One region of the Mycobacterium servetii genome, then DNA from elsewhere that is predicted to be linked to it. Evidence: predicted binding sites of a transcription regulator. Region 1 holds the regulator's gene; the other holds the start of a gene.

Region 1 (15,917 bases):
CCGGCCGATGACATCCCACCGGTCCACGATCGACCGCAACGCCGCCCTGGCTGCGTCATGGTTGCCGGTGTCGAGCTTCTCGGCCTCGGCCAGCAGCGCCTCCTTGGCGGTGGCGTTGGCGCGCAACTCGGCGTCTTTTTCGGCCGTCGCGGCGTTACGTGCCGAGAAGAAGGTGTCTTGGGCGGCCTTGAAGCGTCGCCACAGCGCGTCGTCGACGTCGCGGGACGCCCGTCCCGCCGCCTTCCACTCGGTGAGCAGCTTGCGGAACTCCACGCTGGTGGCGGTCCAGTCCGTCGAATCGGACAGCTCCTCGGCCTGTTCGCAGAGCCGCTCCTTGACCTGCCGGATCGCCGAGCGCTCCCGGTCCAGTTCGGCGAAATGCGATCCCCGCCGCCGATTGAAGGTTTCCCGGGCCGCGGAATAGCGCTTCCACAGCGCGTCGTCGACCTTGCGGTCCAGGCCGCTGATGGTCTTCCACTCGTCGAGAATTGTCCGCATCCGGTCGCCGGCGGCCTTCCACTGGGTGGAGTTGGTGGCCAGGTCCTCGGCCTCGGCGGCCAGCGCCTCCTTGCGCGCGGTCTGCACGGCCCGCTGTTCGTCGCGGCGCGCGCGCTCCGCGGCGATGCCGGCGTCGGCCTGGTTGACCAGCCTGTCCAGGCGGGCGACGAGGGCGTCGACGTCGCCCAGCACCGATGCCGTCGGCAACGTCTCGGCCAACTCGGCAGCGTGCGCCTTGATCTTGCGGGCGTCCCCTGTTCCCGACGCCAGCCGCTCCTCCATGAGCGTGACCTCGGTGCTCAGGTCGTCGAACCGCCGGCCGAAGTGGGCGAACGCGGCTTCGGGGTCACCGGCCTGCCAGGAGCCGACGACCCGCTCACCGGCGGCGCTGACCAGCCAGACCGTGCCGTCGTCGTCCACGCGCCCGAACTGGTGCGGGTTGCTGCGCGGGGGCGCCGGCACCGGGTGGGCGGCGGGCCGCGGTGTGGGCCGGGGTCTGGGGCGTGGACCTGGGCGTGGCACCGGCTGCGCGGCCGACGGGTCGACCGGCCCGGAAGCCGGCCCGGTGTCCGGCGCCGGCGCCGGTTCGGTCGAATCGTTGCTGCGGGGCTCGTCAGCCGTCATACGTTCGCCACCACCCTCATGCAACCCTTCCGCGTGGGATCTGTCCCGCGCATCTGCCGCGCGTAGCGGCGCCGTCCGGCCGGAAAGCCGGTGCCGCCGCCGGCGGGCGGCCCATCACCAGCTGCTCCTCAACCGTTCCCACAGTATTCAAACAGCTTGCCGGGCCGCATGCCGCCACCTTCCCGTCACCGCCCGGACACCGAGATTGTGCAACAGTAAAGAGATACGAAGGTATCTGCTCATGTCCCCTCACGACACGACGGAGAAATCGTTCATGGCGAAGGTGGATCTCGCCGCCCTGCTTGCGCTGAGTGCGGCGCTGTGCGTGGCGATCGGCGATGTACTGCAACAACGGGCGACGCACCGGCTCATCGACCGATCGGTCGGTCACCTGGAATTGTTCGCGGCGCTGCTGCGCAACCAGCGGTGGCGCTGGGGTGCGCTGCTGCTCGTGGTGAGCATCGCGTTGCAGGCTGCGGCGCTGGACGAGGGTTCGGTGCTGCTGGTGCAGGCGCTGCTGGTGCTGTCGCTGTTGTTCGCGCTGCCGGTGAGTGCGCGGCTGGCCGACCGCAGCGTGACCGGACGGGAGTGGCTCTGGGCCGCGTTGCTGACCGCCGCGGTGGTGGTGATCGTCACCGTCGGCAACCCGCGGGCCGGCCACTCGAACGGATCGTGGCGGACCTGGGCCGCGGTGGCGGCGGTGCTGGGGCCGCTGCTGGCCGGGTGCCTCGTGGTCGCCCGGATCCGCGGCGGCGCGGTGGCCGCGGTGCTCTACGCCCTCGTGTCGGGTTCGCTGTGGGGGATCTTCGCGGTGCTCACCAAGGGCGTCGTCCACCGGATCGACGAAGGCGGGTGGGCGCTGGTGCGGACACCCGGGGTTACGCCTGGGTGTTGCTCGCGCTGGGCGGGTTCGCGTGGGAGCAGTCCGCGTTCCGGGCCGGCGCCCTCACCGCGTCGATGCCCACCCTGGAGGTGTCGCAGCCGGTGGTGGCGGCATCGCTGGGTGTCGTCGTCCTCGGCGAGACGCTGAACACCGGCCCGGCCGGGATGGTCGCCCTGGTGGTGGCCGCGCTGGTGATGACTGCCGCCACCTTCGAGCTGGCGCGCATCGATGCGGTTGCCACGCACAAGAAGGTCGAGCGCAAGCTTCGCGGCCGGGCGCGCCAGCCCGCGTAGCCGCCGGGCGGCCCCGCGCGCAGGTAACCTCGTGCCGGGTCGTGCGCGGCACGGGGGCCGCGCGTCGGTGAGGAGGTCGCCATCGAAAAGGTGGACATCGCGGCGTTGCTGGCGCTGATCGCCGCGCTGATATCCGGTGTCGGTGACGTGGTCAGGCAGCGCTCCGCGCAGGAGATCACCGACCAGCAGGTCGGCCACGTGGAGTTGCTGCGCATGTCGTTGCGCGACGCCAAGTGGTGGCTGGGGGGAACGGCGGCCGTGGCGAGCTTCGCCCTGCAGGCGGTGGCCCTGGGCCTGGGCTCGGTGGTGTTGGTGCAGGCCTTGCAGGTGACGGCGCTGCTGTTCGCGCTGCCGGTCTATGCGTGGCTGACCAAACAGGGGCTGACCCGCGGGGAATGGGTGTGGGCGTTCCTGCTGGCCGGCGCGGTGGCGGTGTTCGTCTCGGTCGGCGAACCCGCCGCCGGCTATCAGCGCGGGTCGCTGCATTCGTGGGCTGTGGTGGCGCTGGTGCTCGGCCCGGCGATGGTGTTGTGCGTGCTGGGCGCGCGGGTGTTCAGCGGGCCGGTGGCCGCGGTGCTGCTCGCGCTGGTCTCGGCGTCCTCATGGGCGCTGTTCTCGGTGCTCACCAAGGCGATCGTCGACACGCTGCACAGCGGCCCGGGGACCGTGCTGCGCACCCCGGAGCTCTACGGGTGGGTGCTGGTCGCGGCGCTGGGCACGGTGTTCCAGCAGTCGTCGTTTCGGGCCAGTTCGCTCACCGCGTCGTTGCCGACGATGACGGTGGCCGAACCGCTGGTGGCGTCGGTGCTGGGCATCACCGTGCTGGGCGAGACCCTCACGGCCGACGGGCCGGAGATGATCGCCCTGGTGGCCGCGGCGGTGGTCGTGGTGATCGCGACGGCGGCCCTGGCCCGCGGTGAGGCCGTCTCCATGAACGCCGAAGTCGCCGAGAGTGGCCCGGCACCGGCGGCCGGCGGCTCGGCCGCCGTGGTCCCCTCGGGCGCCGAGGCATAGCGGGCGGCGGGCGCCCAGAACTCACGGCCGGGGTACAGCTGCGGCACAGCTTGGTGCTGTAGGTGTGGAGCATTACCCCGGCCGGCGGTCACCTCCGCGCAACGTCACACAGTCAACGTCACACAGTCGTAGGTGAACCGATGCCGAACAGTTGGTGTATTTGCCGTCGGCCGGGGAACACTGGTGGGAACGGGTTGAGGTGAGGGGTCGTCTATGTCGAAAGTCGATGTCGCGGCGTTGCTGGCGTTGTGCGCGGCGATGGCGTCCGCCGTCGGCGACGTGATCAGGCAACGCTCCGCGCAGGAGATCACCGACAAGCAGGTCGGTCACCTGGAGCTGTTCCGCATGTCGTTGAAGGACACCCGGTGGTGGCTGGGCGGTCTTGCGGCGATCCTCAACTACAGCCTGCAGGCCGGTGCCCTGGCGTGGGGCTCCGTGGTGCTGGTGACGGCGTTGCAGGTCACGGCGTTGCTCTTCGCACTGCCGATCTACGCCCGTCTGACCGACCGCCGGGTGACCCGCTGGGAGTGGCTGTGGGCGGCGATCCTGGCCGGCGCCCTGGCGGTGGTCATCATCGTCGGCGACCCCGCGGCGGGCCGGCAGCGCGCCTCGACCGCGACGTGGATCATCGTCGGTGTCGTGATGCTCCCCCTGCTCGTGGGGTGCGTGCTGGCCGCGCGGGCCCGGTCCGGTGGCCCGTTCGCGGCCGTGTTGCTCGCCCTGGTGGCGGGTTCGTCGCTGGCGCTGTTCGCGGTGCTGACCAAGGGGATCGTGGAGATCAGCGAGCACAGCCTGGTCGGCGTGTTGACCGCCCCGGAGTTCGTGCCGTGGATTCTGGCCGCCCTGGCCGGGATGATCTTCCAGCAGTCGGCGTTCCGGGCCGGCGCGCTGACCGCGTCGATGCCGGCGATGACCGTGGCCAAGCCCGTGGTGGCCGCGACGCTCGGGGTGTTCGTGCTGGGCGAGACGCTGAACACTGACGGCCCGAAGGCGATGGTGCTGATCGCGGCGGTGTCGGTGGTGATCATCGCGACGGTGGCGCTGGCGCGGGGCGAGGCCGCCACCATGGTCGCCCAGACCGGCCGGGACAGGGTCGGCGAAATCCCGCGGCCTCGGCTGGGCGCGGGCGAGAGTGCCGACCCTTCCGGGCACCCGATTGCCGTGGCGGACGGCCAGGCCTGACGCTCGCCCGCCGCCGGACCGGCGAAGGATCACCGGAGGCTCGCGAGGCCGCGGGCGCGCAGACGTGCGGCCCGAGGTGGCCGAGAGGTTAGTTTGGTGGCGTGTTGAGCGCGATCGCCATCGTTCCGTCCGCCCCGGTGCTCGTTCCCGAACTGGCCGGAGGGGCCGCCGCCGAGCTGTGCGACCTGGCCGCGGGCGTGTTGGCCGCGGCCGCGTTGTTGCCGCCCCGCTGGGTCGTCATCGGCACGGGTGGCCGCGATGACGTGCTGGGTCCCGAGGGTGTCGGCACGTTCGCGGGGTTCGGGGCCGACGTGCGCGTCCGGCTGTGCCCCGGCGACGACGGCGGCGCGCCCGCCGATTTTCCGCTGTGCGCGCTCATGGCCGGCTGGGTGCGGGGCCGCGCGCGGCCCGACGCCCGCGCGCGAGTGCACGTCTACCGCGGCGACCACGGGTCGGACACCGCGGCGGCCCTGGGCCGGCAACTGCGCGCCGAGATCGACGGGACGCCCGATCCGGTCGGTGTGCTGGTGGTGGCCGACGGCGCGAACACCCTGACCCCGGCGGCCCCCGGCGGCCACCACCCGGGCGACGCCGCCGCCCAACTGGCCCTCGACGACGCGCTGGCCACCGGCGACGTCACCGCCCTGACCCGGCTGCCGCCGCCGATCCTGGGGCGGGTCGCGTTCGGGGTGCTGGCCGGTCTGGCCGGGCCGGGGCCGCGCGCGGCCAAGGAGCTCTACCGGGGCGCGCCGTTCGGGGTGGGGTACTTCGTCGGCGCCTGGCAGCCGTGAATCCGGTGCTGCGACCGCTGGCGATCATCGGTCCGACCGGCACGGGAAAATCGCAGCTGGCGCTCGATGTCGCCGAGCGGCTCGCCGACACGGCCGGCGCCGAGGTCGTCAACGCCGATGCCATGCAGCTCTACCGCGGCATGGACATCGGCACCGCGAAGGTGCCCGTCGAGCAGCGTCGCGGCATTCCCCATCACCAGCTCGACGTCCTCGACGTCACGCAGACCGCGACCGTCGCCCGCTACCAACGAGCCGCCGCCGCCGACGTCGAGGCGATCGCGGCCCGCGGTGCGATACCGCTCATCGTGGGCGGGTCGATGCTCTACGTCCAGTCGCTGCTGGACGACTGGTCGTTTCCGGCCACCGATCCGGAGGTGCGGGCGCGTTGGGAACGACGCCTCGCCGAGGTCGGGGCGGGTGGGCTGCACGCCGAGCTGGCCCGCCGGGACCCGGCCGCGGCCGCGGCGATCCTGCCCACCGACGGCAGACGCACGGTGCGGGCGCTGGAGGTCGTCGAACTCACCGGTAAGCCGTTCGCCGCGTCGGCGCCGCGCGTCGGCACTCCGCGCTGGGGCGCAGTCATCATCGGATTGGACTGTGACACGGCGATTCTCGACGAAAGGTTGGCGCGCCGCACCGACGCGATGTTCGACCGGGGCCTGGTCGAGGAGGTGCGCACCCTGCTGCGCGCCGGCCTGCGCGACGGGGTGACCGCGTCACGCGCGTTGGGCTACGCCCAGGTGCTCGCGGCACTCGGCGCCGGTGGGGGAGCAGCGGAGCTGCGGGATGCCCGGGAGCAGACGTTCATGGGGACCCGGCGCTACGTGCGACGGCAGCGGTCGTGGTTCCGCCGGGACCACCGGGTGCGGTGGCTCGATGCCACCGCGGGTGCCGGCCTCGTCGACGCCGCGTTGCGGGCGTGGCGGCAAGTACCCTGAACAGGTGATCTCAGGGCGGCGCAGATGATCTTCGCCAAGGGCCACGGCACCGAGAACGACTTCGTGCTGCTGCCCGACGTGGATGCTGCGCTGACGCTGACCCCTACCGGGGTGGCCGCGTTGTGCGACCGGCGCCGCGGGGTGGGCGCCGACGGGGTGCTGCGGATCACCACCGCCGGCGCCGCGCTGGCGGCCGGTGTTCTGGGGCGGCTACCCGACGGTGTCGCCACCGACGACTGGTACATGGACTACCGCAACGCCGATGGGTCGATCGCCGAGATGTGCGGCAACGGGGTGCGGGTGTTCGCCCACTACCTGCGGGCCGGCGGCTTGGAATCCCGCGACGAGTTCGTTGTCGGGTCGCTGGCCGGCGCCCGCCTGGTCACGTTGCACCATGCGGATGCGGCCCGGGCCGACGTCAGCGTCGACATGGGCAAAGTCAATCGGATCGGCACCGGGGAGGCCGTCGTCGGCGGTCGGCGGTTCGCCGGGTTGGCGGTCGACGTCGGCAACCCGCATCTGGCCTGCGTGGATCGGCGGCTGAGCGCCGACGGACTGGCGGCCCTCGACGTGGCCGCGCCGGTCGGCTTCGACCACGCCCAGTTCCCGCAGGGCGTCAACGTCGAGGTGCTCACCGCCCCGGTGGGTGGGCTGGTGTGGATGCGGGTACATGAGCGTGGTGTGGGGGAAACCCGGTCGTGCGGCACCGGGACGGTCGCCGCCGCGGTTGCCGCGCTGGCCGATGCCGGCGCCGACACCGGGACCCTCACCGTGCGGGTACCGGGCGGTGACGTCACCGTCACGGTCACCGACGCCACCAGCCACCTGCGCGGGCCGTCGGTCTTGGTCGCCCGCGGCGAAGTCGGCGGGGAATGGTGGAGCGCGCAGCAGTGTTAAATCGGATGCATCACGCCGATCCGGCGTGCGCTATTGCAGATTGCCTATGACACAACCCGAATTTCCTCATCAGGACCCCAGCGTCGGCGAACTCGCCCTCGAAGACCGGTCGGCGCTGCGCCGGGTCGCCGGGCTGTCGACCGAGCTGGCCGACGTCTCCGAGGTCGAATATCGCCGGCTGCGACTGGAACGGGTGGTGCTGGTCGGCGTGTGGACCGAAGGCAGCGCCGCCGAAAACCAGGCGAGCATGGCCGAACTGGCGGCGCTGGCCGAAACCGCCGGCTCCCAGGTGCTCGAAGGGCTCATCCAGCGCCGCGACAAGCCCGACCCGGCGACCTACATCGGCTCCGGCAAGGCGGCCGAGTTGCGCGCGGTGGTCCTGGCGACCGGCGCCGACACCGTCATCTGTGACGGGGAGTTGTCCCCGGCGCAGCTGACCGCGCTGGAAAAGGCCGTGAAAGTCAAGGTCATCGACCGCACCGCGCTGATCCTCGACATCTTCGCCCAGCACGCCACCAGCCGGGAGGGCAAGGCGCAGGTGTCGCTGGCCCAGATGGAGTACATGCTGCCGCGGCTGCGCGGCTGGGGTGAGTCGATGTCGCGGCAGGCCGGTGGCCGCGCCGGCGGCAGCGGGGGCGGTGTGGGTCTGCGCGGTCCCGGTGAGACCAAGATCGAGACCGACCGCCGCCGCATCCGCGAACGCATGGCCCGGCTGCGCCGCGAGATCAAGGACATGAAGCAGGTCCGCGACACCCAGCGCAGCCGGCGCCTGCACAGCGACATGCCCTCGATCGCCATCGTCGGGTACACCAACGCGGGCAAGTCCAGCCTGCTCAACGCGCTCACCGGGGCGGGCGTGCTGGTGCAGGACGCCCTGTTCGCCACCCTGGAACCCACCACCCGGCGCGCGGAACTGCCCGACGGCCGGCCGTTCGTGCTCACCGACACCGTGGGCTTCGTCCGGCACCTGCCGACCCAGCTGATCGAGGCGTTCCGCTCCACGCTGGAGGAGGTCGTCGACGCCGACCTGCTGGTGCACGTCGTCGACGGCTCCGACGCCACCGCGCTGGCCCAGATCGACGCGGTCCGCCAGGTGATCTCCGAAGTGATCGCCGACCACGACGGAAATCCGCCGCCGGAGTTGCTGGTGGTCAACAAGGTCGACGCCGCCAGCGACCTGGCCCTGGCCAAACTCCGGCACGCCCTGCCCGGCGCGGTGTTCGTGTCCGCGCGCACCGGTGACGGCATCGACGCGCTGCGGCGGCGGATGGCCGAGCTTGTCGCGCCCACCGACACCGCCGTGGACGTGGTGATTCCCTACCACCGCGGTGACCTGGTGTCGCGACTGTATTCCGACGGCCGGGTTCAGCACGAGGAGCACAACGGCGACGGCACCCGGATCAAGGCGAGGGTTCCGGTGGCGCTGGCCGCCAGCCTGCGGGAATTCGCCGCCCGGTAAACAGCCACCGCCCGCCGACCAACCGGGTGGTTGGTATATGTTGGGCGGCAGAGTTCCCGTCCGCCGGAGGTCTTCCCATGAGTTCAGTGAGTTCAGCGAGTAGCGCCATCAAATACGAACGCACGCTGTTCGAGCCCGAGCACGAATTGTTCCGCGAGTCCTACCGGGCGTTTCTCGAGCGCCACGTCGCGCCCCACCACGAGGAGTGGGAGAAGGCCAAGATTGTCGACCGCGGGGTCTGGCTCGAGGCCGGCAAGCAGGGCTTTCTGGGGATGGCGGTGCCCGAGGAGTACGGCGGTGGCGGCAACCCCGACTTTCGCTACAACACCATCATCACCGAGGAGACCGCCGCCGGGCGCTTCAACGGGATCGGCTTCGGGCTGCACAACGACATCGTCGCGCCCTACCTGCTGGCGCTGGGCACCGAGGAGCAGAAGCAGCGCTGGCTGCCCAAGTTCTGCAGCGGGGAACTGATCACCGCGATCGCGATGACCGAGCCGGGCACCGGCAGCGACCTGCAGGGCATCAAGACCCGCGCGGTCAAGCAGGGTGACCACTACGTGCTCAACGGGTCAAAGACGTTCATCACCAACGGGATCAACTCCGACCTGGTGATCGTCGTCGCGCAGACGGATCCGGACAAAGGCGCGCAAGGCTTTTCGCTGCTCGTGGTGGAGCGCGGCATGGAGGGCTTCGAACGGGGTCGCCACCTGGACAAGATCGGCCTGGACGCGCAGGACACGGCCGAGCTGTCGTTCACCGACGTCAAGGTGCCGGCCGAGAACCTGCTCGGCGAGGAGGGCATGGGCTTCATCTATCTCATGCAGAACCTGCCGCAGGAACGCATCTCGATCGCCGTGATGGCGGCCGCGGCGATGGAACAGGTACTCGAACAGACGCTGCAATACACCAAGGAGCGGAAGGCTTTCGGCAAGCCGATCGGCAGTTTCCAGAACAGTCGATTCGTCCTGGCCGAGCTGGCGACCGAGGCGACCGTGGTGCGCATGATGGTCGACGAGTTCCTGCGGCTGCACCTGGACAAGAAGCTCACGGCCGAACAGGCCGCAATGGCCAAGTGGTATGCCACCGAGAAGCAGGTGCATCTGATCGACCGCTGCCTGCAATTGCACGGCGGCTACGGCTACATGCGCGAATACCCCGTTGCGCGAGCCTATCTCGATGCCCGGGTGCAGACCATCTACGGTGGCACCACCGAGATCATGAAGGAGATCATCGGTCGCGGGCTCGGGGTTTAGCCGGATCTCCTTCGCGTACAACGCGAACTCGTCGACGTCGGCGAAGTTGCTGACGCGTAGCGGGTTTGGTTCTCCTCTTTCGCGGGCGCCGGAGTGCATCGGGGGCGAATGAATTGAAACTCGCGCGATCGGCAATGGTCGGTCCGGTGTCGGCCCGCTCATGGCCTGACGTACCGTCGACGCATGCATTTGGCAGGTGGCGACGGCGTGATCGCACATCGTCAACCCGGCGACCACGGGGCCGGTGAGCGCTCGAACGGGTGCGCGGGCATCGACGTCACGGGGAGCGGCCGGGGGCCGGCGGCGGCCCCGCGGTGCGTCAGCGCGATCCGAACGCCGCGCGCGCGGCTGCACGGTTCGTTGCGACCCGCGCCCGGTTCGGCATCATTTGCACATCGATGCGGTATCCATTTTTGTAATATCCCTAAATTCAGTTCGCATTTCTCGTCGATTGGAGCAATGTTGTGCGAGCCCGGCGAAAATGCGGACCGTTACGGGGGTAAGGCCCGTCGGTGGGGTGACCCTCCGTTCGCAGGGCCGCGGGTTATGGGCATGGCCGCAGATCGGCGCACACCCGTGGACTGGAGGGCTTGGTGAACAGGCGGAGAGGTCACATGCGAAAGCTGGTCGGGCGTGCACTGGTCGGCTTGGTGACCACAGCGCTGGCCGCGGTACTGCTGGCTCCCACAGGGGCCGCGAGCCCGATCGGCGACGCCGAGGCGGCCATGATGGCCGCATGGGAGAAGGCCGGGGGCGATACGTCACCGCTGGGCGCGCGCAAGGGTGACGTCTACCCCGTCGGCGACGGCTTCGCCCTGGATTTCGACGGCGGCAAGATGTTCTACACCCCGGCGACCGGCGCCCGGTACGTCTACGGGCCGATCCTGGACAAATACGAGTCGCTGGGCGGTCCGGCCGGCAGCGACCTGGGTTTCCCGACGATCAACGAGGTGCCCGGGCTTTCGGGGCCGGACAGCCGTGTGAGCACCTTCTCGGCCAGCGACCACCCGGTGATCTTCTGGACGCCCGACCACGGCGCGTTCGTCGTGCGCGGCGCGATGAACGCCGCATGGGACAAGTTGGGCAGCTCCGGTGGCGTCCTCGGGGTGCCGGTCGGCGACGAGACATACGACGGCGAACTCGCCTCGCAGAAGTTCAGCGGCGGCCAGGTCTCCTGGAACCGGGACACCAAGGAGTTCACGACCGAGCCGGCGGTCTTGGCCGACCAGTTGAAGGGCCTGCAGGTGCCGATCGACCCCACCGCGGCCATCAACATGGCCTGGCGCGCGGCCGGGGGGGTCAACGGTCCGCTGGGCGCCAAGCAAGGCGGGCAGTACCCCATCGGTGGTGACGGGATCGCCCAGAACTTCGCCGGCGGGAAGGTGTACTTCAGCCCGGCGACCGGTGCGAACGCCGTCGACAGCGATATCCTGGCCAAGTACGAGTCCCTGGGCGGCCCGGTGGGCAGCGACCTGGGATTCCCCGTCGCCAACGAGTCCGACGGGGGCATACCGTCGAGCCGGATCTGCACGTTCTCCGCGGCCGACAAACCGGTGATCTTCTGGACCGCCGACCACGGCGCGTTCGTGGTGCGCGGGGCCATGAAGGCCGCCTGGGACAAGCTGCGCGGCGCAGGCGGAAAGCTGGGAGCGCCGGTCGGGGATCAGGCCGTGGACGGCGACGTGGTCTCGCAGAAATTCGCCGGCGGCACGATCTCGTGGAACCGCGCGAAGAACACGTTCACCACCGACCCCTCGAATCTGGCGCCGCTGCTGGGCGGGCTGCAGATATCGGGGCAGAACCAGCCGAGTGCCGTGGCGATGCCGCCCCACGCCAAGAAGCCGGCCTGGCAGCAATGGTGGTGGCTGGGAGGCGGTGCCGCGGCGCTGGTGCTGCTTGCGTCGCTGGTGCTGGTGGGGGTCCGCGTGCACCGCGGTCGCGCCGGTCGCGACGCCACCGCAGGTGCCGCCGAGCACGACGGGGGCGCCGGGCACGGCCCGGCCGACGGGCTCTGGGGCCGCGACGGCGAGGCGGCCACCGAGCACTTCGGGCGCGATGACCTGCACGCCTCCGAGGAGCACGCGGCGGATGCCGAGGCCGCGCACCAGGTCAGCTGGGGGCACGGGACCGGGGTCGCGCTCGCGGGCGAGGAGGTTGCGCATCGCGGGCACTACGGCGGCGAAGCGTCGCCCGGCCCGGGAGAGGATGCGGACGACTTCGAGAGCGTGTTCGGCGGGGAGGAAAATCCCGACGTGGTGGACACCGACTCCATCCCCGTCGTCACCGAAGCCGACTTGGCGGAAGCCGGCTACTCGGAGTTCGACGAGGAAGGGAGCTATCTCGACGTGGCGGAGGCCGGTTACGCCGAGTTCGCCCCGGAGCAAGTCCCCGAGGACGAAAGTGCCGAGCGAGGCGATTACCCGGCGCCGGTGCCGGCCGACGAATATCGCGAGGCGGCGGAGCCCGCCCGGCCGGGTGACGGCCATGCCGAAGCCGCCTTCGACGGGTCTGCCGCCGACACCGGCGCCGTCGAGGCCGTCTCGCCCGTCGCGGAGGCGCGACCGGGGCGGCACGCGGCCGTGGACACCGACGAGACCTCGCCGTTGGCCGCGCACGCCGCCGGCGCGGGCCCGAGCGCGTCGGGGCGCCCGACGATTCACCTACCGCTGGACGACCCCTATCAGATGCCCGACGGGTACCCGATCAAGGCGAGCGCCCGCTTCGGCCTGTACTACACCCCCGACAGCGCCCTCTACCAGGACACGCTCGCCGAGATCTGGATGTCGAGCGAACAGGTCGCGCAGGCCAACGGGTTCATCAAAGCCGACTAGACATCCGCCGGGTACGGCTAAACCTTGCGGATCACGGTGACGACCTTGCCCAGCACGGTCGCGTCATTGCCTGGAATGGGATCGAACGCGGGATTGTGGGGCATCAGCCACACCTGACCGCCGGCGCGCTTGAACGTCTTGACCGTGGCCTCGCCGTCGAGCATCGCGGCGACGATGTCGCCGTTCTCGGCGACGTGCTGCTGCCGCACGACCACCCAGTCGCCGTCGCAGATCGCCGCCTCGACCATCGAGTCGCCGACGACCTTGAGCAAAAAGAGCGTCCCCTCGCCGACCAGCTCGCGGGGTAGCGGGAAGACGTCTTCGACGGCCTCCTCGGCGAGGATGGGTCCGCCTGCCGCGATCCGCCCGAGCACCGGGACGAAGGTGGGTTCGGGCAGCGCGTCCGAGCCGGCCACCTCGGTGGCCGGCGCCGCGGGCATGGCCTCGTCGGCGCCGCGGACGTCGACGGCGCGCGGACGGTTCGGGTCGCGGCGCAGGTATCCCTTGCGCTCCAGGGTGCGCAACTGATGGGCGACCGAGGAGGTCGACGTCAGCCCGACGGCGTCGCCGATCTCGCGGATGCTCGGGGGATAGCCGCGGCTGGTGACCGACGCGCGGATGACATTCAGGATGGTGCGCTGCCGCTCGGTCAGCGATGCATCACCGGCGGAGGTGTCGTTGCTGTCGCTCATGGCAATAAATGTAACCGCTCGGGGCCCGATAATCAAACATGTGTTCGACTGGCGTGTCTACGGCTCCCCGCGGCCCGGGCGGGCGCCCGTCCGGCCGTCGAGAGCGGCCGAATAACAAAGGTGTAACTCCCCGGCCGATCGGGTATTTCAGCGGCATGTCCCAGGTGATAGATGACCGCGGCGCCGTTCGTCCGCCGGGTCGTTGTCGGTGGGGTGGTCTAGCGTTTGGCTCGTGCGACACGCTTCGCTCAAATGTTCGGAAATCGAACACACGAGCGATACTGTCGAACACACGAGCGAGGATCGGTTGACCGGAGGAACGCAGATGACAATCATTCAGACAGTCTCGCCGCGGTCCGGCGGCGTTCGGCGCCCGATCAACGGGCCGGTCCCGGAGCCTCGCCGGGGGCGGGTCCGGACGCCCGGATCGCGCGGACCCGCCCCGTGCGGGCCGGCGGGCGCCCCGCCGCGGTACCGCGGTACCGGGGTCGCGATGTCCGCCGCGCCCCACCGCAGGCGTTCCGTCACGTGGGCGAAGACGGCGGCCCTGGCCGTGGGCGCCGGGCTGATCACCCTGTGGCTCGGGCTCATCGCCGACGTCGGGCAGGCGGTCAACGGCGGCTCGCCGGATTCGGCGGCCCCCGTGCCCGACAGGCTGGCCGTCGTGCGGGTCGAACCGGGGGAATCGCTGCAGGATGTCGCCCACCGCGTCGCGCCCGACGCGCCGGTTCGACAGGTGGCCGAGCGCATCCGCGCACTCAACGACCTGCACTCCCCGACGCTGGCTGCGGGTCAGCCCCTGATCGCGCCGGTGGGCTGACCGCGACATCGCATGGCGGCGGGACCGCCGTACGGCCACGGTCGCCGCGCCCGGCGGCGCGCACGGGTACGCTCGGAGTGTCCTGCGAGGTCGGTGAGTGCGGCGAAGGAGCGGTCATGCACTGTCCGTTCTGCCGTCACCCGGACTCTCGGGTGATCGATTCGCGGGAAACCGACGAGGGCCAGGCCATTCGCCGCCGCCGGTCCTGCCCCGAGTGCGGACGACGCTTCACCACGGTCGAGACCGCGGTGCTGGCCGTGGTCAAACGCAGCGGCGTCACCGAGCCCTTCAGCAGGGAGAAGCTGATCAGCGGGGTCCGCCGGGCGTGCCAGGGCCGCCAGGTCGACGACGATGCGCTGAACCTGCTGGCCCAGCAGGTGGAAGACACCGTGCGCGCGGCGGGCTCACCGGAGGTTCCCAGTCACGAGGTCGGACTGGCGGTGCTGGGACCGCTGCGCGACCTCGACGAGGTGGCCTACCTGCGGTTCGCGTCGGTCTACCGGTCCTTCGAGTCCGCGGACGATTTCGAGCGCGAGATAGAACTGCTGCGGGCGCACCGCACGGTGCCGACCTCGGGCTGACGGGCCGCCCCGGGCCCGGCACTAGGCTGGTGCAATGGCCGCTGAATTGCATCCCGATCTGGAGGCGCTCGCGCCACTGCTCGGTACCTGGGCGGGACGCGGCGCCGGGGAGTACCCGACGATCGAGCCCTTCGACTACTTCGAGGAGGTCGCGTTCTCCCACGTCGGGAAACCGTTTCTGGCCTACGCCCAAAAGACCAGGGCGGTGGCCGACGGGAGGCCGTTGCACGCCGAGACGGGCTATCTGCGGGTGCCGCAGCCGGGCAACCTGGAGCTGGTCCTGGCGCATCCGACCGGTGTCGCGGAGATCGAGGTGGGCACCTTTTCGGCCGCCGGCGGCGTCATCGAGCTCGACTTGTCCACCACCTCGGTCGGGCTGACGCCGACCGCGAAAGAGGTTTCCGCGCTTGGCCGTTCGTTACGCATCGAAGGCGACGAGCTCTCGTACTCGCTGCGCATGGGCGCCGTCGGCCAGCCCTTGCAGCATCATCTGGCCGCGGTGCTGCACCGGCAGCACTAGAACTTCGGGGCCCCGGCCTCAGGTGGCGCTGCGCTCGTCGTTGCCCATGGCGTTGAGCACGGCGACGCGGGTGTCGGCCGGACCGGTGACCGCCTTCTCGCCGCCGCCGGAGCGGAGCAACTGGCGGAGGGCGACCTGGTCGTATTCGCCTGGTTCGGTGGTGTCGATGAAACGCTGCACGACGTCGATGAAGCGGGCCGGGTCGTCGTGGAACGGGAAGTGTCCGGAACCTTCGAAGATCTCGAGTCGCGAGCCCGGCATCGCCGCGTGCGCCATCCGCGCATGGCGGACGGGGACGACCACATCTTTGGTGCCCCAGATGATCTGCACCGGAATGGCTTCGGTCAGATAGCACCGGTCCAGCATGGTCACGATCTGGCCGCGCCAGTCCACCACCGCGCGCAGGGTCCGGCTGAACGCCGCCGAGGCCGTCGGCTCCGGGAGGTCGTCGAGGATGCGCAACACGTTGGGCAGGTCGCGGCCCAGGCCGGTGCTCCCGAACGCCGCGCCCAGCACGCGGCCGACGACCTGGACCGCCGGCAGCACCAGGGGCAGCCGCAGCAGCGCGAGGGCTTCGCTGCCCATCGGCAACGAGGCCCACCGCAGGACGAGGTTGACGTCCTTGGTGACACCGCCGG
Region 2 (15,917 bases), 170 kb from region 1:
CGTTGGGTCCGTGGTAGCCGATCCGCACCGTCACGGGTCCGGCCCCGTGCAGCTCGTCGCGGGCGGCGCCGGGATCGGCCCTGCTGAAGCGCTCGGCATCGGCGCCGGCCTCCCCGCGGGCGACCGCGTCGTCGGTGGCCGGCTCCAGCCGCGAGTTGGCGATCGGCACCCCCGCGTCGCGCGCGATCGTGTCGCGCGGCGTGCACAGCGCGAACGCGCGGCGCACGCTGGTCAGCGCTAGCGGCCCCGCCGGCGCGAAGATGAGCTGTTCGATGCCGTCGGACGGCGAGTCGTCGCGGTCGTAGTCGTCCGGGGTGACCAGCGCCCCGGCCGAACCGGCCGCCACGTCGACCACGTCGACGCTGCGGCTGTTGACCCGATCCTGGATGTCGGCGCCCTGCGACCGCACGATCACCCGCTTGGTGATCGCCCGCGGCCCCCACCACCGGTCGTTGGCGACGAGCACCACCGCGCCGCGGTCCAGCACCGATTCGATCTTGTACGGCCCCGACGACGGGAAACGGCGGAGATCGAGCCCGGGCTTGAGGTCCCAGATGGTGTTCCACAGCCGTGCGATCTGTTCCACCACCGGCTCGTCGTTGTTCAGCAGGGCCGCGGTCACGTCGGTGTGCAACTGGTCGGCGATCACGTGCGACGGCATCATCGAGGTCGCGGTGAACAGCTGCGTGTAGTCGACGACGCCGCGGTCCGGGGCGAAGGACACGCGCGCCTTCTTCTGACCCGGCTTGCACTCGACGTTGGCGATGTCGACGTAGCCGCCCCGGGTGGCCGCGTCGAAGCCCGGAAACCGGCCAGACTGGGCCGCCCAGGCCAGGACGAGGTCGTCGCAGGTCACGGGCTTGCCGTCGGAGTAGACGGCCTTGTCGGCGAGCTGATAGTCGAGCACCAGCGGCGCGCCGTCCACGACCGAGACGGTGCCGAAGTCGTGGTCGGGGACGACCTGCCCGTCCGGCCCGTGGTAACCGAAGCCGGTGAGGGTGCGAGCGAAGGCCTGGGCGCCGGCCGACGCGGCGCCCACGACGGTGTTGGCGTTGTAGGTCAGCAGCGGTCCGTCGACGACGTAGTCGACCTGCGAGGCGGCGCTGCCGGAGCATCCGGTGAGGGTGGCTGCCCCCGCCAGCACCGCGGCCAGAGCAACGATCGCCCATCCGCGCCAGCCGGCCATGCTGACTACCGCCGGCCGGCGTTTCGCTTGCCGCTCGGACGCCGGGTGCCGGTGGGCCGCACGGGCCGGGCGCCCGGGGCGGGCTTGCTAGGGGCCGGCTTGCCGGACCCTGCGGCTTCCGTGTCAGCTTCCGTGTCGTCCTGCGCGGGTTCGGTGTCGCCGGCGGATTCCGCCGGCTCGGTCGTCTCGGTGTCGTCCCCGGCGCCGCCGCGCCGCCTCATGACCCGGCGGGTGTGCGTGCGCACCAGCTCCGTGCGCTCCCGCAGCGTGACCAACAACGGCGTCGCGAAGAAGATCGAGGAGTACGTGCCGATCACGATGCCGATCAGCTGCACCAGGGCCAGGTCCTTCAGGGTGCCGACCCCCAGCAGCCACACCGCGACCACCATCAGCGACAGCACCGGCAGCACGCCGATCAGGCTGGTGTTGATCGAGCGCATGAAGGTCTGGTTGATCGCGAGGTTGGCCAACTCGGCGAAGGTGCGCCGGTTGGTGTGCTGGAAGCCGTGGGTGTTCTCCTCGACCTTGTCGAACACGATGACGGTGTCGTAGAGCGAGAACCCGAGGATCGTCAGCAGGCCGATGACCGTGGCGGGGGTGACCTCGAAACCGACGAGCGAGTACACGCCCGCCGTGACGGTCAGGTCGAAGAACATCGCCGCGATCGCCGACAGCGTCATGTAGCGCTCGTAGCGCACGGTGATGTAGAGGGCGACCAGCGCCAGGAACACCACCAGCGCGATCAGCGCCTTGTTGGTGATCTGGTCGCCCCAGGTCTCCGACACCGCCGAGTCACTGATGGCCTGCTTGCTGGGTTTGCCGTCGGCGCCCTTCGGTTGGAAGGCGTCGAACAGCGCGTTGCGCAGCCGGCTGGTCTGGTCGTTGGACAGCGTCTCCGAGCGGATCTGCACCGTCGCCGCGGCGCCGCTGCCGACGGTCACCACCGACTCGGGGTCCTTGCCGATGGCCTTGCTGAAGACCTCGGCGACCTGAGACGTCTGCGCCGTGCCTTTCCCACCCGTGGCGGGAAAGGACACCGTCGTCCCGCCGTTGAAGTCGATGCCGAAGGTGAACCCGCGCACCAGGATGCTGACGATCGCCACCGCGACGATCGCGCCGCTGATGCCGAACCACAGCCGGCGCCTGCCCACCACCTCGAACGCCCCGGTGCCGGTGTAGAGCCGCGTGACGAAGCTGCGGCGGGCCGGCCCGGTGAGCTCGACGGCGTCGGTGGACGCCTCGGTCGTTTCGATCTTGTCCCGGGAAGCCATCACGTCACGTCCGTCCCGTCTTCACCTGCGTGGCGGCCCGGCGTTCACGGGCGACCTGCTGAACGGCGCCCAGGCCGTTGTAGGAGGGCTTGGCCAGCGTCGGCGACTTGGAGGCCAGGTACACCAGCGGCCAGGTCACCAGGAACACGACCACCAGGTCGAGGATCGTGGTCAGGCCCAACGTGAACGCGAATCCCTTGACCTGGCCGATCGCCAGGAAGTAGAGCACCGCGGCGGCCAGGAACGTGACGGCATTGCCCGAGACGATCGTCTTGCGGGCCCGCACCCAGCCTCGCGGCACCGCCGACCGGAACGAGCGGCCCTCGCGGATCTCGTCTTTGATCCGCTCGAAGAACACCACGAACGAGTCGGCGGTGGTGCCGATACCGATGATCAGACCCGCGATGCCCGCCAGGTCCAGGGTGTAGTTGATATACCGCCCCAGCAGCACGAGGATCGCGAACACCATTGCGCCGGAGGCGATCAGCGACAACGCCGTCAGCAACCCCAGCACCCGGTAATAGAGCAGCGAGTACAGCAGCACCAGGATCAGGCCGATGCCACCCGCGATCAGGCCCGCCCGCAGCGAGGTCAGCCCCAGGGTGGCCGACACGGTCTGGGCCTCCGACGACTCGAAGGACAGCGGCAGCGACCCGTACTTCAGGACGTTGGCCAGCTGGCGCGCCGTCGAGGCGGTGAACGGAGGGTCGCCACCGGTGATCTGGGTGCGGCCGCCGGGGATGGCCTCCTGGATCATCGGCGCGCTGACCACCTGGGAGTCCAGCGTGAACGCCGTCTGCGTGCCGATGTGGGACGCGGTGAAGTCGGCCCACACGCTGGCCGCCCCGGGCTTGAACTGCAGGTCGACGACATAGCCGATGCCGTGCTGGTTCATGCCCGAGGTGGCGTTGGCGATCTGGTCACCGCTGATGATCGACGGCGCCAGCAGGTAGGCCGTCTTGTGGTCGGTGGAGCAGGTCACCAGCGGAAGGTTGGGGTCGTCGTTGCCGGCGAGGATGTCGTCCTTGTCGCAGCGGGTGGCCTCGAACTGCAGGGCGAGGAACTGGATGCCCTGCTTGGTGCTCTGCCGCCACTTCTTCTCCTCGGCGATGCGCTCGGCGAGGTCTTTGCGCGGGTCCGCCGGCGCGGGCTGCTCCCCCGGCGCGGGCCCTTCGGCGGGGGCACCGGGCGCGGGTGCCGGCGGAGGCGGCGCCGGGCTCGGTGACGGCGGGTCCTGCGGGTAGGGGCGGGGCTGGGCGCCCGGCGCGGGCGGGGCCGGCGGCGGGTTCGGCCCAGGCGGCTCGGGGGCCGGTTGCCCCGACGGCGCGGGGGCCGGCTGGCCCGGGGTTCCGGCCGGCGCGCCGTTGTCGCCCTTGGGCTTGGGCTCACCCTGCTGCGGTGGCTTGGGTTCCACGCTCTGCGCCGGCATCGAGTTGAGCACCGGTCGGATGTACAGCCGTGCGGTCTGCCCCAGGTTGCGGGCCTCGCTGCCGTCCTTCCCCGGGACCGTGATGACCAGGTTGTCGCCGTCGACGACGACCTCGGAGCCGGAGACGCCCAGCCCGTTGACCCGCGCGCTGATGATCTGCTGTGCCTGCGCCAGGGCCTCCCGGCTGGGGGCCGAGCCGTCCGGGGTGCGCGCGGTCAGCGTCACGCGCGTGCCGCCCTGCAGGTCGATGCCGAGCTTGGGGGCAGCCCGCTTGTTGCCGGTCAGGAACACCAGCAGGTAAAGGCCCACGAGCAGGATCAAGAAGACCGACAGGTAGCGGGCAGGGTGCACCGGCGCCGAAGACGATGCCACGTTCCTTGTGTCTCCTCGAGAATCGGTTTGTTAGCCAGGACTTCCTTGCCCGGGACAAAGACTACGTGTCAGCCTCCCGTGCACCGCGCAAGCGGTCCGGGTCGCCGCAACCCTTCCCCGGAAATCCTCCTCAGAAATCCTTGCGCAGCCGGCTCTCATCGGCGGCGTCCCCCGGTTTTCCGGGTGCCGGCAGCCGGTCGGCCCCCTCGGCCTCGTCGATGTCGTCGAGGTCGTCGTCGGTCAGGATTCGGTCGCGGACGGCCAGTTTCATCCACCTGGTCACCACGCCGGGTGCGATCTCGAGGTCGACGGTCTCGTCGGCGATCGCGACGATGGTGGCTTCCATGCCCGAGGTGGTGTGCACCCGGTCACCGGCCCGCAGCGACTCCTGCAGGTCGATGGTCGCCTGCATCGCGCGTTTCTGGCGACGCGACGCAAAGTACATGAACCCGCCCATGATGAGCAGGAAAGGCAGGAACAGAACCAAACTCTCCATCGCGGCGCCCGTCTTTCGTCTCGGTGTGTTGAACCCGGGTCCAGTCTGCCCTTTTCAGTGCGACCAGCCGCACGCAGGCACTCCTGTGGCCACTCCAGGGGGGCGCTCGGCGGCGGCCCCGCCGCGGCCGCGCGACCAGATAGGGTGGATTTCGTGGCGTGACGGGCGCGCCGCGGTGAGGAGGAGATTGTGGCCGGCCTCGAGCAGACCCGAAAGCTGGTCACCGAGATCCCCGGTCCCGCCTCGCTGGAACTGACCAGACGCCGGACCGCGGCGGTGTCGGGCGGTGTGGGCGTCATCATGCCGGTCTTCGCCGCCCGGGCCGGCGGCGGCATCGTCGAGGACGTCGACGGCAACCGGCTCATCGACTTGGGTTCGGGCATCGCGGTCACCACGATCGGCAACTCCTCGCCGCGCGTGGTGGAGGCGGTGCGGGCGCAGGTGGCGGAGTTCACCCACACCTGTTTCATGGTGACGCCGTACGAGTCGTACGTCGCCGTCGCCGAGGAGCTCAACCGGATCACCCCCGGCTCCGGCGAGAAGCGCTCGGTGCTGTTCAACTCCGGCGCCGAGGCGGTCGAGAACGCCATCAAGGTCGCGCGCTCGCACACCGGCAAGCCCGCCGTGGTGGCGTTTGACCACGCCTACCACGGCCGCACCAACCTGGCGATGGCGCTCACCGCGAAATCCATGCCCTACAAGAGCGGCTTCGGACCGTTCGCACCCGAGATCTACCGGGCACCGCTGTCCTACCCCTACCGGGATGGCCTGACCGACAAGAAACTGGCCACCAACGGCAAGCTGGCCGCCGAGCGGGCGATCACCGTCATGGAGAAGCAGGTCGGCGCCGGGAACCTGGCCGCCGTCATCGTCGAACCGATCCAGGGCGAGGGCGGGTTCATCGTGCCGGCCGAGGGATTTTTGCCCACGCTGCTGGACTGGTGCCGCAAGAACGACGTGGTGTTCATCGCCGACGAGGTGCAGACGGGGTTCGCCCGCACCGGCGCGATGTTCGCCTGCGAGCACGAGGGCATCGAGCCCGACCTGATCTGCACCGCCAAGGGGATCGCCGACGGCCTGCCGCTGTCGGCGGTGACCGGCCGCGCCACGCTCATGGACGCCCCCCACGCCAGCGGTTTGGGCGGCACCTTCGGCGGAAACCCCGTGACGTGTGCGGCCGCCCTGGCCACCATCGAGACCATCGAGCAGGACAACCTAGTTGAGCGGGCCCGCCGGCTGGAACACCTGATGTTCGACCGGCTGGCGCGGCTGCAGGCCGACGACGACCGGATCGGCGACGTCCGCGGCCGCGGCGCCATGATCGCCGTGGAGTTTGTGAAGTCGGGGACCGCCGACCCCGACCCCGAGTTGACCCACAAGCTGGCGACCACGGCCCACGCGTCCGGGATCATCGTGCTGACCTGCGGCACGTTCGGCAACGTCATCCGACTGCTGCCCCCGCTGACCATCAGCGACGAGTTGCTCGGCGAGGGGCTAGACGTACTCGGCGAAATCCTGGCCGGCCTCTCGAGCTAGACCCGGGGGCGCAGCACATCGTTGTCGTGGGCAAGCTCACAATCTCGCCCCGAATCCGCTCCTAGAGGAATATAGTTACCTTAGCTAAGGTTATATCCGTCGTCGCGCGACAGCGCAAATTAGCTTCATTAATTCTCCAAACCGCAAAAGGATTTGTTATGCCGACTACGACTCACGAAGAGTGGCTTGCTCGCCGCGTCGAGAACCTGACCGCAACCGACCCCCAGTTCGCCGCCGCGCGGCCGGACCCGGCCGTCGCCGAGGCCCTGGATCAGCCCGGGCTGCAGCTGCCGCAGATCATCCGGACGGTCCTGGACGGGTACGCCGACCGGCCGGCCCTGGGACAGCGCGTCGTGGAGTTCGTCGAGCACCCCAAGACCGGACGCACGGTGCTCGAGCTGCTGCCCCGCTACGAGACCCTCACCTACGGTGAGCTGGGCGAGCGGGCCGACGCGCTGGCGCGCGCCCTGGCCGGCGACCCCGTGCATCCCGGCGACCGGGTGGCCGTCCTGGGCTTCAACAGCGTCGACTTCACCACCATCGACGTGGCGCTGGGCCTGATCGGCGCGGTGTCGGTGCCGCTGCAGACCGGCGCGGCGATCACCCAGCTGCAGCCGATCGCGACCGAGACCACGCCCACCGCGATCGCGGCGAGCGTGAAACAACTGCCGGTGGCCGTCGAGCTGATCCTCAGCAGCCGCGAAACCGGGACCGCGCCTGCCAAGCTCCTGGTGTTCGACTACCACCCACAGGTCGACGACGAGCGCGAGGCCGTGGAGACGGCGCGCGGCCGCCTGCAGGGCACCCCGGTGAACGTGGAGACGCTGGCGGAGGCCCTCGAGCGCGGCAAGGGTCTGCCGGCCGCGCCGGCCGCGCAGCCGACCGACGACGACCCGCTGGCCCTGCTGATCTACACCTCCGGCAGCACCGGCGCCCCCAAGGGGGCGATGTACCCGCAGAGCAACGTCGGCAAGATGTGGTGCCGTTCGAGCCGCAACTGGTTCGGACCGAGCGCCGCGTCGATCACGCTGAACTTCATGCCGATGAGCCACGTCATGGGCCGCGGCATCCTCTACGGCACGCTGGGCAACGGCGGCACGGCCTACTTCGCCGCCCGCAGTGACCTGTCCACGCTGCTGGAAGACCTCGCCCTGGTGCGGCCCACCGAGCTGAACTTCGTGCCGCGCATCTGGGAAACCCTGTTCGGCGAATTCCAGCGGCAGGTGAACATCCGGCTCGCCGAGGCGGGCGACACCGCCGACCGCGCCGCGATCGAGGCCGAGGTGCTCGACGAGCAGCGCCGGTACCTGCTGGGCGCACGGTTCATCTTCGCGATGACCGGCTCGGCGCCGACGTCACCCGAGCTGCGGGCCTGGGTGGAGTCGCTGCTCGAGATGCACCTGATGGACGGCTACGGCTCCACCGAGGCCGGCATGGTGCTGTTCGACGGCGAGGTGCAGCGCCCGCCCGTCCTCGACTACAAGCTGATCGACGTCCCCGAGCTGGGCTACTTCGGCACCGACCGGCCGCACCCGCGCGGCGAGCTGCTGCTCAAGACCCTCAACATGTTCCCCGGCTACTACAAGCGACCCGAGATCACCGCCGGGGTGTTCGGCGACGACGGCTACTACCGCACCGGGGACGTGTTCGCCGAGGTCGGCCCCGACCGGCTGGTGTACGTCGACCGCCGCAACAACGTCCTCAAGCTGGCGCAGGGCGAGTTCGTCACACTGGCCAAGCTGGAGGCCGTCTTCGGCAACAGCCCGCTGATCCGGCAGATCTACGTCTACGGCAACAGCGCCCAGCCCTACCTGCTGGCGGTGGTGGTGCCCACCGAGGACGCCCTGGCGCGCGTCGACGACCCCGCCGCGCTCAAGCCGCAGATCGCCGACTCGCTGCACAAGGTCGCCCGCGAGACCGGCCTGCAGCCTTACGAGGTGCCGCGCGCCTTCATCGTCGAGACCACGCCGTTCACGGTGGAGAACGGCCTGCTCACGGGCATCCGGAAGCTGGCCTGGCCCAAGCTCAAGGCGCACTACGGCGAGCGGCTCGAGCGGCTCTACGCCGAGCTGGCCGAGGGGCAGGCCAACGAACTGGTCGAGCTGCGCCGCAACGCCGCCGACGCGCCGGTGCTGCAGACGGTCAGCCGGGCCGCGGCCGCCCTGCTGGGTGCGGCTTCCCCTAGTGGGCAAACAGACCTGCCCCATGACGTCCACTTCACCGAGCTAGGCGGGGACTCGTTGTCGGCGTTGACGTTCGGCAACCTGCTGCACGAGATCTTCGACATCGATGTGCCGGTGGGGGTCATCGTCAGCCCGGCCAACGACTTGGCGGCCATCGCCGACTACATCGAGGCCGAGCGGCGGGGCAGCAAGCGGCCCACGTTCGCCACCGTGCACGGCCGCGACGCGAAGACGGTGCGGGCGGCCGACCTGACGCTGGACAAGTTCCTCGACGAGGCGACGCTGGCCGCCGCACCGAGCCTGCCCGGGCCCACCGCCGAGGTGCGCACGGTGCTGCTGACCGGAACGACGGGCTTTTTGGGCCGCTACCTGGCGCTGGAGTGGCTGGAACGCATGGACCTCGTCGACGGCAAGGTCATCGCGCTGGTGCGGGCGAAGTCGGACGACGACGCGCGCGCCCGGCTCGACAAGACCTTCGGCGTCGGCTCTCCAGGAGGGGATCCCGAGCTGCTCGCCCACTACCAGGAACTGGCCGCGGACCACCTCGAGGTCATCGCCGGCGACAAGGGCGAGGCCAACCTTGGGCTCGACCAGCAGACGTGGCAGCGGCTGGCCGACACGGTCGACTTGATCGTCGACCCGGCGGCGCTGGTCAACCACGTGCTGCCCTACAGCGAGCTGTTCGGTCCCAACGCGCTGGGCACCGCCGAGCTGATCCGGATCGCGTTGACCACCAAGCTGAAGCCCTACACCTACGTGTCGACGATCGGCGTGGGCGACCAGATCGAGCTCGGCAAGTTCGTCGAGGACGCCGACATCCGGCAGGTCAGCGCGACGCGGGCGATCAACGAGAACTACGCCAACGGCTACGGCAACAGCAAGTGGGCCGGCGAGGTGCTGCTGCGTGAGGCGCACGACCTGTGCGGCCTGCCGGCCGCGGTGTTCCGGTGCGACATGATCCTGGCCGACACCACCTATGCGGGCCAGCTCAACCTGCCGGACATGTTCACCCGGCTGATGCTGAGCGTGGTCGCCACCGGGATCGCGCCCGGATCGTTCTACGAGCTGGACGCCGAGGGCAACCGGCAGCGCGCGCACTACGACGGCCTGCCCGTCGAGTTCATCGCCGCGGCCATCTCGACGCTGGGCGCGCAGGCCCTGACCAACGGGGACGCCTTCCAGACGTATCACGTGATGAACCCGTACGACGACGGCATCGGGCTCGACGAGTACGTCGACTGGCTGATCGAGGCGGGATACCGGATCCACCGGGTCGGGGACTACGCGGAGTGGTTGCAGCGCTTCGAGACCGCGCTGCGGGGCCTGCCGGAGAAGCAGCGCCAGTACTCGCTGCTGCCGCTGCTGCACAACTACGGCAAGCCCGAGAAGCCGCTGCGCGGATCGCTGGCACCGACCGACCGCTTCCGCGCCGCGGTGCAGGAGGCCAAGATCGGCCCGGACAAGGACATCCCCCACGTCTCGGCGCCGGTCATCGTCAAGTACGCCACCGACCTGCAGTTGCTCGGACTGCTGTAACGACGGCACAGCGAAAGCGCCCGGCCCCCGGAAGGGCCGGGCGCTTTCGCTATCGGGTCAGGCGCCGGTGCCCGCGCGCTGGCGGCGCCAGCCCCGCGCGGATTTGCGATCGCCTTCGTGGCGCGCCCTGGTCGTAGCATCCGGTGAGACCTCCTCGGCCGCTGGCTGCGCGTAGGGGGCCGCGTACGGCTCGTAGGCCGGCATCGGCGCTTCGGGTTGCGCCGCCGCGGCCGCCGCCACGGGTGGCACGTCGCGGGCCAGTCGGACCGTCGTCAGCGCCAGGACGACCGCGCCGACGAAGACGATCAGCGCGCCCAGCCCGGAGAAGTAGGAGATCTCGAGGACGGCCCGCTTGCGGTCGGTGGCCGCAACCGGATCGCCGGGGGACCCGATCCGCAGGATCGGGGCGACCTCCTCGCCGAGGATGAACCAGGCGCCGGCCAGCACCGCCAGCCAGCCGCCCAGCATCGCGCTCAGCCGGTTGCCGGAGAACGTCACCAGCAGGCCGCCCACGACGGCGGTGGCGCCCGGCAGTACTTCCAACCAGCCCCGGGCCGAGGTCCAGGCCCACACCTGGTCGGGGGTGTAGGCGAAATCGAAGTGGGGGCCGACGAACGGGATCAATGCGCCCCACGCACCCAGGCAGATCAGCAGCAATCCGCTGACCGCGCCGCGCGAGCGCGGCATGCGCAGCCCGCCCGAGTGGTCCAGCTCTGCGTTCTTCATGACATCTCCTCGATAGACACGGGCTGAACGGGTATCTACGGGTACCCGAACCGTGTCCGGATGTAACCGGCGTCTCAGTCGAACAGGCCGGGCTGGCCGAGCCCGGCAGCCCCCGCCGGCGGCGTCATGCCCAGGTGCGTCCAGGCCAGCGCGGTGGCCACCCGGCCGCGCGGGGTGCGCGCGACCATGCCGGCGCGCACCAGGAACGGCTCGCACACCTCCTCGACGGTGGCGGCCTCCTCCCCGACCGCCACCGCCAGCGTCGACACCCCGACCGGGCCGCCGCCGAAGTTGCGGGTCAGCGCCGACAGCACCGCCCGGTCCAGCCGATCCAGGCCCAGCTCGTCGACGTCGTAGACCGCCAGGGCGGATTTGGCGACGTCGCGGGTGATGACGCCGTCGGCGCGCACCTCGGCGAAGTCACGGACCCGGCGCAGCAGCCGGTTGGCGATCCGCGGCGTGCCGCGCGAGCGCCGCGCGATCTCCGCGCCGGCCTCCGCGCCCAGCTCGATGCCCAGGATCCCGGCCGAGCGGCTCAGCACTCGCTCCAGCTCGGCCGGCTCGTAGAAGTCCATGTGCGCGGTGAACCCGAATCGGTCGCGCAGCGGGCCGGTCAGCGCGCCGGACCGGGTGGTCGCACCGACCAGTGTGAACGGCGCCACCTCCAGCGGGATCGACGTCGCCCCCGGGCCTTTCCCGACGACGACGTCGACCCGGAAGTCCTCCATCGCCAGATACAGCATCTCCTCGGCCGGCCGGGCGATGCGGTGGATCTCGTCGATGAACAGCACGTCGTGCTCGACGAGGTTGGACAGCATGGCGGCCAGGTCGCCGGCGCGTTCCAGGGCGGGCCCGGACGTCACCCGCAGCGACGACCCCAGCTCGGCGGCGATGATCATGGCCAGCGACGTCTTGCCCAGCCCGGGCGGGCCCGACAGCAGGATGTGGTCGGGGGTGCCGCCGCGGTTCTTGGCGCCCTCGATGACCAGCTGCAGCTGTTCACGCACCCGCGGCTGGCCGATGAACTCCCGCAGGGAGCGGGGCCGCAGGCTGACGTCGACGTCGCCCTCGCCGACGGTCAGCGACGGGGACAGCTCGCGATCGGCGTAATCGTCTTCGGTCACCGCGACTTCCCGAGCAGCGAGAGCGCGGCCCGCAGGGCGCTGGACGTCGTCGCGTCCGCGTCCCCGGCCAGCACCTTGTCGGTGGCCTCCTCGGCCTGTTTGGCGGCGAAGCCCAGGCCGACCAGGGCCTCCACGACGGGACCGCGCACCGCGTGCCCGTTGGGGGCGGCGCCGGCCGCCGTGCCCGCGGCGCCGGCACCGACCTTGTCGCGCAGCTCGAGCACCATGCGCTCGGCACCGCGTTTGCCGATGCCCGGCACCCGGGTCAGGGCGCTGACGTCGCCGTCGCGCAACACCTGGCGCAGCGCGGGCGCGTCGTAGACCGCGAGGGTAGCCAGGGCAATCTTCGGCCCGACGCCGGAGACCCCCAGCAGCGTCAGGAACAGGTCGCGGGCGTCGGCGTCGGCGAACCCGTACAACGTCATCGAGTCCTCGCGCACGATCATCGCGGTGACCAGCCGGGCCTCCGCGCCGCGGCGCAGCGACGCCAGCGTGGACGGGGTGGCCATCAGCTTGTATCCCACACCGGCGGCCTCGATGACGACGTGGTCGAGCGCCACGTCGAGCACCTCTCCGCGGACCGAGGCGATCACCGCGCCGCCTCGATCTTCGCGGCGAACGTGCGGCGCTGCTGGGCGGCCTTCTCCTGCGCGGCGGCCATCCGGGCGATCATCGGCGCCCGCCAGCAGTGGCAGATCGCCAGGGCCAGCGCGTCGGCGGCGTCGGCGGGCGTCGGTTTGGCCTGCAGCGCAAGGATTCTGGTGACCATCGCGGTGACCTGCGCCTTGTCGGCGGACCCGTTTCCGGTGACCGCGGCCTTGACCTCGCTGGGCGTGTGGAAGTGAACGTCGATGCCGCGTTTGGCGGCCGCCAGCGCGACGACACCGCCGGCCTGCGCGGTGCCCATCACTGTGGAGACGTTGTGCTGAGAGAACACCCGCTCGATGGCTACCACGTCGGGGAGGTGGGTGTCCAGCCAGTGCTCGACGGAGTCGCTGATGGCCAGCAACCGTTCGGGCACGGGCGTCTGCGCTGGGGTGCGCACCACGTCGACGTCCAGCGCGACAACCCGGCGGCCGCGGCCGCTCTCGACGACCGACAGCCCGCATCGGGTCAGCCCGGGGTCCACGCCCATCACCCGCATTGCCCGCTCCCGCCTGTAGAACAGCTGTTCGATACCCTAGCGGGCGGCGCCGACACCGGCGGGCAGGACACGCGGCGCCGGCCCCGGTTCTCCTCGAATGTCATCGTGGCGAGATACTGCTACGTTGAAGCGGCGCGTTTGCTCTCTCCGACGCGATGCCGCAGTTCGGCCCGCGGCAACTCGGCCCCGGCGCGATCGTCAGCCACGGCGGCGTCGACTACGTGGTCCGCGGGTCGGTGGCGTTCCGCGAGGATCCGTTCGTCTGGTGGGAGCATTTGCTGGAAGGTGGCGACCAGCCGAGATCGTGCTGAGCCTTGAGGAACTTGACGACTTCATTGGGCGGTTCGACCAGCATGTCGGGCAGGCCGACTAACTACCCCCCACCAGCAACGCCAAACGCGGGTCAGTCCTCGATCTGGGCCAGGACCTCGTCGGAGATGTCGGCGTTGGTCCAGACGTCCTGCACGTCGTCGCTGTCCTCGAGCGCGTCGACGAGTTTCATCACCTTGCGGGCGCCCTCGGCGTCCAGCGGCACGGTCACCGACGGCTGGAAGCCCGCGTCGGCGGAGTCATAGTCGATGCCGGCGTCCTGCAGCGCGGTCCGCACGGCGACCAGGTCGGTCGGCTCGGTGAGGATCTCGAAGCTGTCGCCGAGGTCGGTGACGTCCTCGGCGCCCGCCTCGAGCACGGCCGCCAGCACGTCGTCCTCGGTCAGGCCGTTCTTCTCCAGGGTGATCACGCCCTTGCGGGCGAACAGGTAGGCCACCGACCCGGGGTCGGCCATGGTGCCGCCGTTGCGCGTCATCGCCACCCGCACCTCGCTGGCGGCGCGGTTGCGGTTGTCGGTGAGGCACTCGATCAGCACCGCCACCCCGTTGGGGGCGTAGCCCTCGTAGGTGATGGTTTGCCAGTCGGCGCCCCCGGCCTCCTCGCCGGCTCCCCGCTTGCGGGCGCGCTCGATGTTGTCGTTGGGCACCGAGGTCTTCTTGGCCTTCTGAATCGCGTCGTAGAGCGTCGGGTTGCCCGCCGGGTCGCCACCGCCGGTACGGGCGGCGACCTCGATGTTCTTGATCAGGCGGGCGAACTCCTTGCCGCGGCGCGCATCTTTGACGGCCTTCTGGTGCTTGGTGGTGGCCCACTTGGAATGGCCGCTCATCGCTGTCCTCTACCTCTTCTGTCTTCTTCGAAGTTCGCCCAACGAGTCTACGTGGGCGGTCGGGGCCGATCGCGCGGCCACTCCCCCGACGCCTCAATGAACCCACCGGTCACAGAAAGGAAGGCCGGCGCCGGTTCGCAAAAGCGATATCGCATGCGCTATCGGTTTTCGGATCGCGGTGGCCACCGTCTCGCGGTGCCGATGTCACTGGTGTGACGCCGTGGGGCTCAGGCGACGCCGTTGACGATGTCGACGAACAGCCGGTGGATGCGGCGGTCGCCCGTCATCTCCGGATGGAACGCCGTCGCCAGCACCGGGCCCTGGCGCACCGCGACGGGATGTCCCGCCGCGCGCGCCAGTACCTGCACGCCGTCGCCGGTGCGCTCCACCCAGGGCGCGCGGATGAACACCGCCCGCACCGGATCGTCCAGGCCCGCGAACCCGATGTCGCCCTCGAACGAGTCGACCTGGCGCCCGAAGGCGTTGCGCCGCACCGTCATGTCGATCCCGCGCAACGGCAGCGCCGCCCGCCCGCCGACACCCGCGTCGAGGATCTCGCTGGCCAGCAGGATCATGCCCGCACACGCGCCGTAGGCCGGCAACCCGCCGGCCAGCCGCGCCCGCAGCGGCTCGAGCAGGTCCAGTTCGCGCAGCAGGTGGCTCATGGTGGTGGACTCCCCACCCGGGATGACCAGCCCGCTCACCGCCTCGAGTTCGCCGCGACGGCGCACCGGAATAGCGTCGGCGCCGGCCTCGCGCAGCGCGGCCAGATGCTCGCGGGTGTCGCCCTGCAGTGCCAGCACCCCGATCCGCGGTCGACTCACGGGTGGTAGCCGCGGGGGAAGCGGGTCAGGCCCTCCTGCATGACCGCGGCCACCATCTCGCCGCGCTGGTTGAAGATCTTGCCCTGGCACAGCGAGCGGCCGCCGCACGCCGACGGGGACGACTGGTCGTAGAGGAGCCACTCGTCGGCACGGAACACCCGCATGAACCACATCGCGTGGTCGAGCGAGGCCACCTGCAGGTGCTCGCGCTCGTCGAGATGGGTGACCTGAGCCGAGCCCAGCAGTGTCAGGTCGCTCATGTAGGCCAGCGCGCAGATGTGCAGCACCGGGTCGTCGGGCAGCGGGTCGCGGTGGCGGAACCACACCTGCTGCTGGGAGGCCTTGCCGGGCAAGCGCTTCAGGCGGTCCTGAGGCACGATGCGGATGTCCCACTCGTCGAACTGGCGGAAACCGGCATCGTCGAAGACCCGCATCGAGCTGAGCCCCGGCAGGTCGTCGTCCGGTGCGGGCGCCTCCGGCATGACGTCCTGGTGGTTGATGCCGTCCTGGTCAGTCTGGAACGACGCCGACATCGAGAAGATGGTCTCGCCGTGCTGGACGGCGTTGACGCGGCGGGTGCAGAACGAGCCGCCGTCGCGTAGCCGCTCGACGATGAACACCGTGGGCGCCGTGGCGTCACCGGGACGGATGAAGTAGCCGTGCAGCGAGTGCACCAGGTGACCGGGTTCGACGGTGCGCACCGCCGACACCAGCGACTGGCCGGCCACATGACCGCCGAACGTCCGTTGGAAATACCCGGAGTCGGGGCTGAACACGCCACCGCGATAGATGTTGACCTCGAGCTGCTCGAGATCGAGAATCTGCTCGATCGACACGGAGAAGTTCTTACCAGCCGCGCTGCGCCAGCCGCTCCGGTGCCGCGATCTGCTCCACGTTGATGCCGACCATCGGCTCGCCCAGGCCGCGCGACACC

What was found. Region 1 encodes LexA, which represses DNA repair genes until DNA is damaged. Its sites were predicted from a motif close to CGAACANNTGTTCG; they were not measured.
Region 2: a site for LexA is predicted at 13,021-13,034, ahead of ruvC (crossover junction endodeoxyribonuclease RuvC). Genes of this name have one in related genera too.

The regions. Positions count from the first base shown of each region.
Region 1 covers NZ_JBGEDP010000001.1:4,117,556-4,133,472, reverse strand. Annotated here, with positions in the region: partial or broken gene AB8998_RS19810 (DUF349 domain-containing protein) at 1-1,122, opposite strand, end outside; partial or broken gene AB8998_RS19805 (DMT family transporter) at 1,397-2,298, shown strand; gene AB8998_RS19800 (DMT family transporter) at 2,380-3,312, shown strand; gene AB8998_RS19795 (DMT family transporter) at 3,526-4,494, shown strand; gene AB8998_RS19790 (class III extradiol ring-cleavage dioxygenase family protein) at 4,596-5,285, shown strand; gene miaA (tRNA (adenosine(37)-N6)-dimethylallyltransferase MiaA) at 5,294-6,223, shown strand; gene dapF (diaminopimelate epimerase) at 6,248-7,120, shown strand; gene hflX (GTPase HflX) at 7,167-8,579, shown strand; gene AB8998_RS19770 (acyl-CoA dehydrogenase family protein) at 8,666-9,835, shown strand; gene AB8998_RS19765 (sunset domain-containing protein) at 10,429-12,666, shown strand; gene lexA (transcriptional repressor LexA) at 12,684-13,358, opposite strand; gene AB8998_RS19755 (LysM peptidoglycan-binding domain-containing protein) at 13,684-14,178, shown strand; gene nrdR (transcriptional regulator NrdR) at 14,295-14,759, shown strand; gene AB8998_RS19745 (peroxynitrite isomerase) at 14,794-15,279, shown strand; gene AB8998_RS19740 (alpha/beta fold hydrolase) at 15,298-15,917, opposite strand, start outside.
Region 2 covers NZ_JBGEDP010000001.1:3,949,414-3,965,330, forward strand. Annotated here, with positions in the region: gene AB8998_RS18850 (ABC transporter substrate-binding protein) at 1-1,186, opposite strand, end outside; gene secF (protein translocase subunit SecF) at 1,192-2,457, opposite strand; gene secD (protein translocase subunit SecD) at 2,462-4,258, opposite strand; gene yajC (preprotein translocase subunit YajC) at 4,389-4,754, opposite strand; gene gabT (4-aminobutyrate--2-oxoglutarate transaminase) at 4,944-6,290, shown strand; gene car (carboxylic acid reductase) at 6,449-10,009, shown strand; gene AB8998_RS18880 (hypothetical protein) at 10,067-10,735, opposite strand; gene ruvB (Holliday junction branch migration DNA helicase RuvB) at 10,810-11,859, opposite strand; gene ruvA (Holliday junction branch migration protein RuvA) at 11,856-12,452, opposite strand; gene ruvC (crossover junction endodeoxyribonuclease RuvC) at 12,449-13,003, opposite strand; partial or broken gene AB8998_RS18900 (DUF4178 domain-containing protein) at 13,153-13,302, shown strand; gene AB8998_RS18905 (YebC/PmpR family DNA-binding transcriptional regulator) at 13,407-14,159, opposite strand; gene pdxT (pyridoxal 5'-phosphate synthase glutaminase subunit PdxT) at 14,387-14,983, opposite strand; gene tesB (acyl-CoA thioesterase II) at 14,980-15,819, opposite strand; gene pdxS (pyridoxal 5'-phosphate synthase lyase subunit PdxS) at 15,830-15,917, opposite strand, start outside.